2 regions of the Aeromonas aquatilis genome follow, and region 2 is predicted to be linked to the other one. Evidence: predicted binding sites of a transcription regulator. Region 2 holds the regulator's gene; the other holds the start of a gene.

Region 1 (4,366 bases), on a different contig from region 2:
TGTGAATGAGGTTCAGCTGCTGGCGCTTGTACTCGTGCAGACGCTTGATCTGAACGTCGAAGATCGCCTCGGCACTGACATCGATACCGGTTTCGTCCTTGATGACCTTGACCAGCTTCTCTTTGTTGTGACGTTTGATGGTCATGAACTGCTGCTGGAACGCCTTGTCGTCGGCAAACTTCACCACGCCACGCAGTTTGTCCAGTTGCAGCGGCCACTCCTTGCCCACTACTTCGTTGTAGAGGCCAGCCAGTTCCGGGTTGCACGCCAGCAGCCAGCGACGCGGGGTCACCCCGTTGGTCACGTTGCACATTTTTTCCGGCCACAGCTCGGCATACTCGGGGAAGAGATCTTCCTTCACCAGCTTGGAGTGGATCTCGGCCACACCGTTCACTTTGGACGAACCGATGACGCACAGGTTGCCCATGCGAACCTTGCGCACGGCTCCCTCTTCGATGATGGAGAGCTTGGCCTTGATGGCATCGTTGCCCGGCCACTTGGGCTCCACCAACTCGTTCAGGAAGCGGGCGTTGATTTCGTAAATCACCTCCAGATGGCGAGGCAGTACTTTCTCGAACAGGCTGACCGACCACTTCTCCAGCGCTTCCGGCAGCAGGGTGTGGTTGGTGTAGGAGAAGACCTGATAGCAGATGTCCCAGGCGGCATCCCAGTTCAGATCTTCCTCGTCAACCAGCACCCGCATCAGTTCCGGGATGGCGACAGTCGGGTGAGTATCGTTGAGCTGAATGGCAATTTGCGCGGCAAAGTTGCTGAAGTCACTGCCATGAACCCGCTTGTAGCGGCGCATGATGTCCTTGATGGAGCAAGCACAGAAGAAGTATTGCTGGATCAGGCGCAGCTCTTTACCTGCATCGGTATCATCGTTCGGATAGAGTACCTTGGAGATGGTTTCAGCCTGGGCTTTTTCAGCCTGGGAGTCGATATAACCACCAGCGTTGAACACATCCCAATCGAAAAACTCGGAGGCGCGGGATTCCCACAGACGCAGGATGTTGACGGTATGACCGCCAAAACCGACCACCGGAATATCCCAAGGCACCCCTTTAATCTTGCGACCGGCGTGCCATACCTTCTTCAGGCCGCCATTGTCACCAAACACGGTCTCAACGTAGCCATAGAGCGGAACTTCTTGCACCGACTCGGGGCGGCAGATCTCCCAGGGGTTACCATATTCACGCCAGGAGTCCGGACGCTCGATCTGGCGGCCATCCTGGATTTCCTGACGGAACAGACCGTGTTCGTAGTGGAGACCGTAACCAACCGCCGGATAGTTCAGAGTGGCCAGCGAGTCGATAAAGCAGGCAGCCAGACGACCCAGGCCGCCGTTGCCAAGAGCCATGTCCGGCTCTTGTTCGCACAGGTCGGTCAGTTCCAGACCGAGCTCGCCCAGCGCCTCTTCGCAAGTCTTATAGAGGGAGAGGTTGTGCAGGTTGTTGGAGGTCAATCGTCCCATCAGGAATTCAGCAGAGAGATAGTGAATCGCACGAGTATCTTTCTTGAAATGAGTCTGCTGAGTGCGGGTCAGGCGCTCGTACACCTGTTCATTGACGGCCGCAGCAGTGGCTTTCCACCACGCTTCGGGAGAGGCTTTCTGTTCGCTTGTTCCCAAGGTAGAACGCAGGTGACGCACGATACTCGCCTTGAGCTGATCTTTATCCAGTTGGAGATCCTGGTCTGTCTTCTTCTTGGTAGCCATAAACCATATTCCTTCGTTACAAATAAAATTGTTATCCCGCTTGCGGGACCGGCGCTGTTGTTATCTCAAAATATGTACCGGCGTGAGAATACTAACTAAAGCGGCAGAATTAAAAGTTAACGCAAGTCACACTTTAACCGATAAAAACAGCCTGAAAAGCTTGAAAACCCTTTCCTTTAACTGATCGAGTAAAAACAAACATTTCCTTTATTATCAGCAACTTAATGAAACTATAAAAATATTCTGGCATGAATAGGTTTTCAGAGATTGCCAAGCCTTGAAAATCCCTGAAAATAGGCAGCAAGACGGCACATTGAAACCGGTTTCAATGTGCCTGAAAAATTACCGTATAAATATGAAGCAATCATTGCACCCTTAAAGATGTGCTTTGAACTGATTGCTCAATGGATCGTAATGGTACCCAATCTGATCCAGACGCCCTGCCAACTGCTCTTCACTCATATCGTAATAGGCCAGCAACTCCTCCAACCCGTCACACTCAAGCCTTAGCTTCTCATTGATGATGCCCAGCAAGATGTTGGCATCCAGACGTTGCAAGGTACTGATATCCATAGCGGCACCTCCTGTAAATGACCTGTATAACCATGGGCGGTTACGCAAGGTTTGTCCATAGTACGAAAAACACCCAACCAGATTTATATTAAATAGTGTTTAAAAACATAACCTTACTAACGACACATGCCAACGCCATCACATTTTTCAGCAAAAACACCTTGTCACTGCCACAGGATAGAACTACTGTATACCCATACAGCTTGGATATTCATACAGGAACCCCATATATGAACCAGCCCCTGCACTCACTGCCCTTTGCGATGAATCGTGTCATGAGCAAGCCCTGGCCAACCAGAACCGCCTGCAAAGCGGAGTTGGCTCATTATGGTGTGACTATCCAGTCTGATGATCAGTTTCTCAGCGAGCTGAGCAAGTTGGGTGACTCTCATACCGGCTGGATCTTGTTGATCGCCCCGCCGGGACGCCCCACAGCAAGCCACCTGGAAGAGCGAGGCATCGATCCCAACAGAGTGCTGGTGGTACACAGCCCTAAAATCAAGAACTGGCAGCAAACCCTGGAACGCAGCCTGGGTAATGGTCACTGCGCCGCTGTATTTACCTGGCTACCCGAGCAGATCGAGCTGGATCACATCAAGCTGCAGCGTCTGGGGCAACAATCCGGTGTAATGACCCGCTTCTTTGGCACTAAGCGCGCCAACCCCAACACACCTCTGCTGGCCTATGCAGAGCAGGATATCTATCTCAATCATTAAGACAAAAACAAACGCCCATACAGGCCCCTACAGTTAGTCGTAACGACTACACCATCGGGCACCAACAACGTGCACTGTGGTGATTAACTGAAGGAGAGTATAGGGAGCCAACGGCAGGAAGGGCGGCAGACAAAAAGATCCCGGCTCGGGGCCGGGAATTGCGCTCAAAAGTAACTACTTGTCGCTCGTAGTAGGAACAGGGCAATAGTAGTTTGCCCCCTGTGCGTCAACAACTGTCAGATGTGACAGGCAGGCCGCTATGGAACCGAAACTGCGGATCCGGCGAGCAGATTAGCTCGGCTTCCAGCTTGCCAAAGAAGGCCACCCGCTCGCTGATATCCTCCCCTGCGTACTGTTCGGCCAAGCTCAGGTAATCCTGATAGTGACGCGCTTCGGAGCGCAGCAAAGAGACGTAGAAGCGGCTCAACTCTTCGTCCAGATGGGGTGCCAACTTGGCAAACCGTTCGCAAGAGCGGGCCTCGATGTAGGCGCCAATGATCATCTTGTCGACAATGGTGGCCGGTTCATGGGTGCGCACATGCTGCATCAATTGGCGGGCATAGCGGGAGGCCGTCACCGGCCCGTATTCGATGCCGCGGGCCTGCATAATCTCCAGCACCTGCTCGAAGTGATGCAGCTCCTCCTGAATGAGCCGCACCATGGGAAACAGCAGTGGATTGCGCTCCAGCTCGGCAAAGACGGTGCGATCAGACTCCCCCATGCTGCGCTTGCCCAGGATCTCGGCCTTCTCCGGAATAGCATCCAGCTCGCGATAGAACTCCAGCTTGGGCAGCAGATGACGCTTGCCCTTGGGCAGGCAGTAACGGCGCACTAGACTGTGGGCGGTGAGCGCAGCCTTGGTCTCGCAGTTGGCGTGATCGATGAGCAGGGTCGGCAAACGGGCCGGATCCCGCGCCATCTCTACCCACTCATCCGGGGTCTCGCACTGCAAAAACTGGCGCACAGGGGCTAGCAGATCATCCATCTGAACTCTCGATTGTTAAACGCATCGGTTAAAAGCGTATCAGTCATATATGTTGCCGCCTATGCTAACGGATCCCGCTGGCCGTGCCCATATTCGGCACAATAAACGGATGTTTTTCAAACGGATATCCCCTTCCCCTTCAGCCTGTGCGAGGCAAAAACGACAATGGGGGCCACTGGCCCCCATCTCGCTATCCCATCCGGCAAAATCGCAAACGTTTAACTGCCTTCGTTAAAAATTTCCAGATTGCTGGTGCCTTCCTGCCATTCACGCACAGCTTTGGTGTCATCGTTGCGCAGGGCATTGAGGTGATCCAGATAGGACTGATCCACGTCGGAGGTGACGTAGTGGCCATTGAACACCGAGGTTTCGAAG
Region 2 (4,366 bases):
GGCGAGAGGGATCTCGCCACCAGGGGGCAACAGCTGGGGTCACGCTCAGTGGCCTGCCAGCTTCAGAATGCGGGCGAAATCAGAGAGCATGGTAGCCATCTGCACCCGGGGCACCTGACCCGGCGCCACCTGCGGGCGGAATACCGCCTGCAGCTTGCCCTTGGGATTGATGAGCACGATGGAGGCGGAGTGATCGATCAGGTAATCCTTCTCCCCCTGATTGGCGATGGAGTAGATCAGCCCCAGATTGCGCACGAACGGGAACAGCTTGTCGTGGGGGGCAGTGGCCGCCTTGAACTCGGGATTGAAGAAGGCGGTATAGGTCTTGAGGCGTGGAATGTCGTCACGCTGGGGATCCGCCGAGATAAACACTACCTGACTATCGGGCGCCATCTTCTTCAGCTGGTCATAGACGGAACGCATATCTGCCAGTGTGGTGGGGCAGATATCGGGGCAGAAGGTGTAGCCGACGAACAGGAAGGTCCAGCGCCCTTTCAGGTTGGCAGGAGTGAACAGCTGGTTGTCCGCATCGGTAAAGGAAAAATCATTGATGTCCCGCCCCGCCGGATAGTAGTCGGCCTGTTCCGGCTGCTCTGGCTGCGTGGCGTAAAACACCAGGATCAGGCAGGCTGTCAGCAGCAGAAAGAGCAGGGGATAGCGGAGCTTCATCATAACAAGAGACCCTTTCAATTCGAGGCAGATGGCCAGCAGTGACCGGACAAGAGAGGGGCATTGTACCCCAGCGAGCCGCCAAGGTGGTTCAACCTTGTGCAACGCCCTGTCAGGAGTCGACCATTTGGCATAATTAATCGCCAGTTGCGGCCATAAAAAAACCGGCCCCCTCGGGTGCCGGTTATGGATGGATTTGTTTGTCTCTTCTGCTCAGGGGCGAGCGTTACGCTCCTGCTGCAACATCTTGCCGATGGCCCGCACGCCGATGGGAATCACGGGGGCCAGCCAGCCCTCTTCCCCCTGGCGATCACCGTGACCCCGTTTGAACAGCAGCACCAGACGCACCACCTTCTCTTTCGGGCATCCCAGCCAGAGCGTCCAGTGCGAACCACGATGGTGCAGCCAGAGACCGTAAAACCAGGTCATCCGGCTGCCTTTGACAAAACGGGTGATTGACGATTCCGCTGGCGCAGCCCCAGCCTCTGAATCCCATGGCGATCTTGATGCCATACCAGTCCTCCTTGACCGACAGGTCATGTTGCTTCGTCGGCCTGAACTGGGAACAGGCCCGTCACGACTATCTGCAACCATTACGAGTGGTCCCCTTTGCCTGACAAGGCTCGGGATCTCCCCACTCCCCCTTCATATCCCGTGAAGGTGTACTGCCCGATTCTCGTTGTTACCGGCCCTCCCGTACCGACGCATTGTGATGGTCAGAGGGAGGTGCCAAGCCCTGTCTCGGCGACAGGGCACTGATCTGAGCATATATCTGAAATGGATGATTGGTAGCCGGTCGCGCAGGACAAAAATGCCGCCACCGATGATCTGTTTGATATGACAAGGAAAGTGCGCCAGAAACAGCACGGCCTCCCGAAGGAGGCCGTGTGGCAAACGCAGTTGGCGGGGATGATTACATCCAATCGGCGTTGCGGATTACCCCGACAGCCAGCCCCTCGATGGTGAGCTGCTGGCAGGAGAGATCCACCTCGATGGGGGAGAGCTCTTCATTCTCCGGCAGCAGCCATACCTGACTGCCCTTGCGCTGGAAGCGCTTGACGGTGACATCCTCATCGAGACGGGCGACCACCACCTGACCGTTGCGCACCTCCTGGGTCTTGTGCACCGCCAGCAGATCGCCATCCAGAATGCCGATGTTCTTCATGCTCATCCCCTGCACCCGCAGCAGAAAATCTGCGCGCGGGTGGAACAGGGCGGGATCCACCTGATAGTGGCTCTCGATATGCTCCTGAGCCAGGATAGGTTCACCGGCAGCCACCTTGCCGATGAGCGGCAGGCCGCTCTCTTCCAGCACCTCTTCCTCTTCGAGCAACAGGCGAATGCCGCGGGACGTGCCCGGCATGATCTCGATGACCCCTTTTTTGGCCAGGGCCTTCAGATGTTCTTCGGCCGCATTGGCCGACTTGAAACCAAGCTTCTGGGCAATCTCGGCACGAGTCGGCGGCATACCGGTCTCGCTCATGTTCACCTTGATCAGCTCCAGCACTTCGGCCTGGCGGGGGGTAAGGGGTTTCATAGAATTGGCACCTGTCTTTTTATACAGCACACTGGCAGTATATACAGTGCAGTGGCCAAGGCAAGGCACAGCTGACATTTGTCGCAACCAACCCCTCATTTACGGCTGTTTTGATCCTGCGCAGCCGACTCATCGTACCTCTCGGCGACAAGGGGCTGTCGATTTGCTATGCTCACGCCGCATTTTTTTGGAGAGCAGACGCACATGTCCCTAGGACAGAAGATTTCCAGAGCCATCTTGCAATGGCCGGTCAGCGGCTTGGTCAATCACAAGAGCCTGCCGGAAAATCCCATCACAGAACTCAATCTGGATCCGGCCAGACCCATCGTCTATGCCCTGAAAACCAGTTCGATCACCGACCTGATGACCCTGCAGCAGTGCTGTGAGGATCTCGGGCTGCCCGGTCCCTTCACGCCGCTGGAACTGAACGACCAGCTGCTGCCGCGCTATGTCTGTCTGGATCGTCCGCCTCCCCTGTTTGGCAAACGCAGCAAACCGCTCCCCTTCCTGCAGGAGTTCCACCAGCTGCTGGATCTGCACAAGCAGGATCCCGAACTCGATATCCAGGTGGTGCCCGTCACCCTGTTCTGGGGCCGCGCCCCGGGTCGGGAAGGGGAAGAAGCCTCCGGCCTCAACATCATCAGCAGCCTGGCGCCGAACCGGCTAAAGAAGGCGCTCATCGTGACCCTCAAGGGTCGCGAGAATCTGGTGCGCTTCTCGCCGCCGCTCTCCCTGCGCTACATGGCCGACAAGCACGGCACCGACGAGGCCATCGCCCACAAGCTGGCGCGAGTGGCCCGTACCCACTTCAGCCGTCAGCAGCTGGCTGCCACCGGCCCGAAACTGCCGAACCGCAACCTGCTGTTCAAGCAGTTGCTCGACTCCGCGGTGATCCAGCAGGCGATTGAAGAGGAGGCCCAGCGCGAGGGGCTCAGCCTCGAGAAGGCGCAAAAGCGCGCCCATGGCTACATGGACGAGATCGCCTCCAACTTCTCCTACCGGCTGATCCGCCTGGGCGAGAGCTTCCTCGGCTGGCTGTGGAACAAGCTCTACCGCGGTTTGTCGGTCAATGGCGCCGAGAAGGTACGCCAGCTGGCGCAGGAGGGGCACGAGATCGTCTACGTCCCCTGCCACCGCAGCCACATGGACTACCTGCTGCTCTCCTACGTCATCTACCACCAGGGGATGGTGCCGCCCCATATCGCGGCAGGCATCAACCTCAACTTCTGGCCGGCGGGCCCGATCTTCCGCCACGGCGGCGCCTTCTTCATTCGCCGCACCTTCAAGGGCAACCCGCTCTACAGCACGGTATTCCGGGAATACCTCAACCTGCTGTTTGCCAAGGGTTACTCGGTAGAGTTCTTCACCGAAGGTGGTCGCTCCCGTACCGGCCGTCTGCTACCGCCCAAGACCGGCATGCTGGCGATGACTCTGCAGGCGATGATGCGCGGGCTGGACAGGCCGGTCACTCTGGTGCCGGTCTATCTGGGCTACGAGCACGTGATGGAGGTGAACACCTACCACAACGAGCTCAAGGGGAGCCGCAAGGAGAAGGAGAGCTTCCTGCAGGTGCTCGGCATCCTGCGCAAGCTGCGCAACTACGGCCGTGGCTTCGTCAACTTCGGCGAACCGCTGACCCTCAACAGCTACCTGAGCGAACATGTCCCCGACTGGAAACAGCACATCGGGGAAGAGGAGCGTCCGGAGTGGATGGCGGGCACCGTCAACAATCTGGCCGAACTGCTGATGACCCGCATCAACGGCGCTGCCGCGGTCAACGGCCTGACCCTGAGCGCGCTGGCGCTGCTGGCCGCCGAGCGCCACGCCCTGACCCGCGACGAGTTGCAGGCCCAGCTCAACACCTATCTGGATCTGCTCAAGGCTGTGCCCTACAGCCCGCAGAGCACCATTCCGGATGAGGATGCCAAGACCCTGCTGGATCAGGCGATGGAGCTCAACAAGTTCGAGGTGAGCGAGGACAAGCTGGGGCAGATCATCAGTCTCGACCGCTATCAGGCGATCCTGCTGACCTACTACCGCAACAACATCCTCCACCTGTTCGCCATGCCCTCTCTGGTGGCGGCACTGATCGAACGGTGCGAGGGGATCTCCCGCAGCGAGATCATGGCCCGCTGCATCGACATCTATCCGCTGCTCAAG

What was found. Region 2 encodes LexA, which represses DNA repair genes until DNA is damaged. Its sites were predicted from a motif close to ANCTGTNTNNNNANACAGNT; they were not measured.
Region 1: a site for LexA is predicted at 2,475-2,494, ahead of ACW5W8_RS19625 (DUF4250 domain-containing protein). Genes of this name have one in related genera too.

Annotation. Positions count from the first base shown of each region.
Region 1 covers NZ_JBSTYP010000061.1:12,973-17,338, forward strand. Annotated here, with positions in the region: gene ACW5W8_RS19620 (glycogen/starch/alpha-glucan phosphorylase) at 1-1,717, opposite strand, end outside; gene ACW5W8_RS19625 (DUF4250 domain-containing protein) at 2,093-2,290, opposite strand; gene ACW5W8_RS19630 (cell division inhibitor) at 2,521-3,006, shown strand; gene miaE (tRNA isopentenyl-2-thiomethyl-A-37 hydroxylase MiaE) at 3,233-3,991, opposite strand; gene purF (amidophosphoribosyltransferase) at 4,210-4,366, opposite strand, start outside.
Region 2 covers NZ_JBSTYP010000045.1:12,289-16,654, forward strand. Annotated here, with positions in the region: gene dinF (MATE family efflux transporter DinF) at 1-43, opposite strand, end outside; gene ACW5W8_RS16885 (SCO family protein) at 46-672, opposite strand; gene ACW5W8_RS16890 (hypothetical protein) at 883-1,098, opposite strand; gene lexA (transcriptional repressor LexA) at 1,583-2,206, opposite strand; gene plsB (glycerol-3-phosphate 1-O-acyltransferase PlsB) at 2,411-4,366, shown strand, end outside.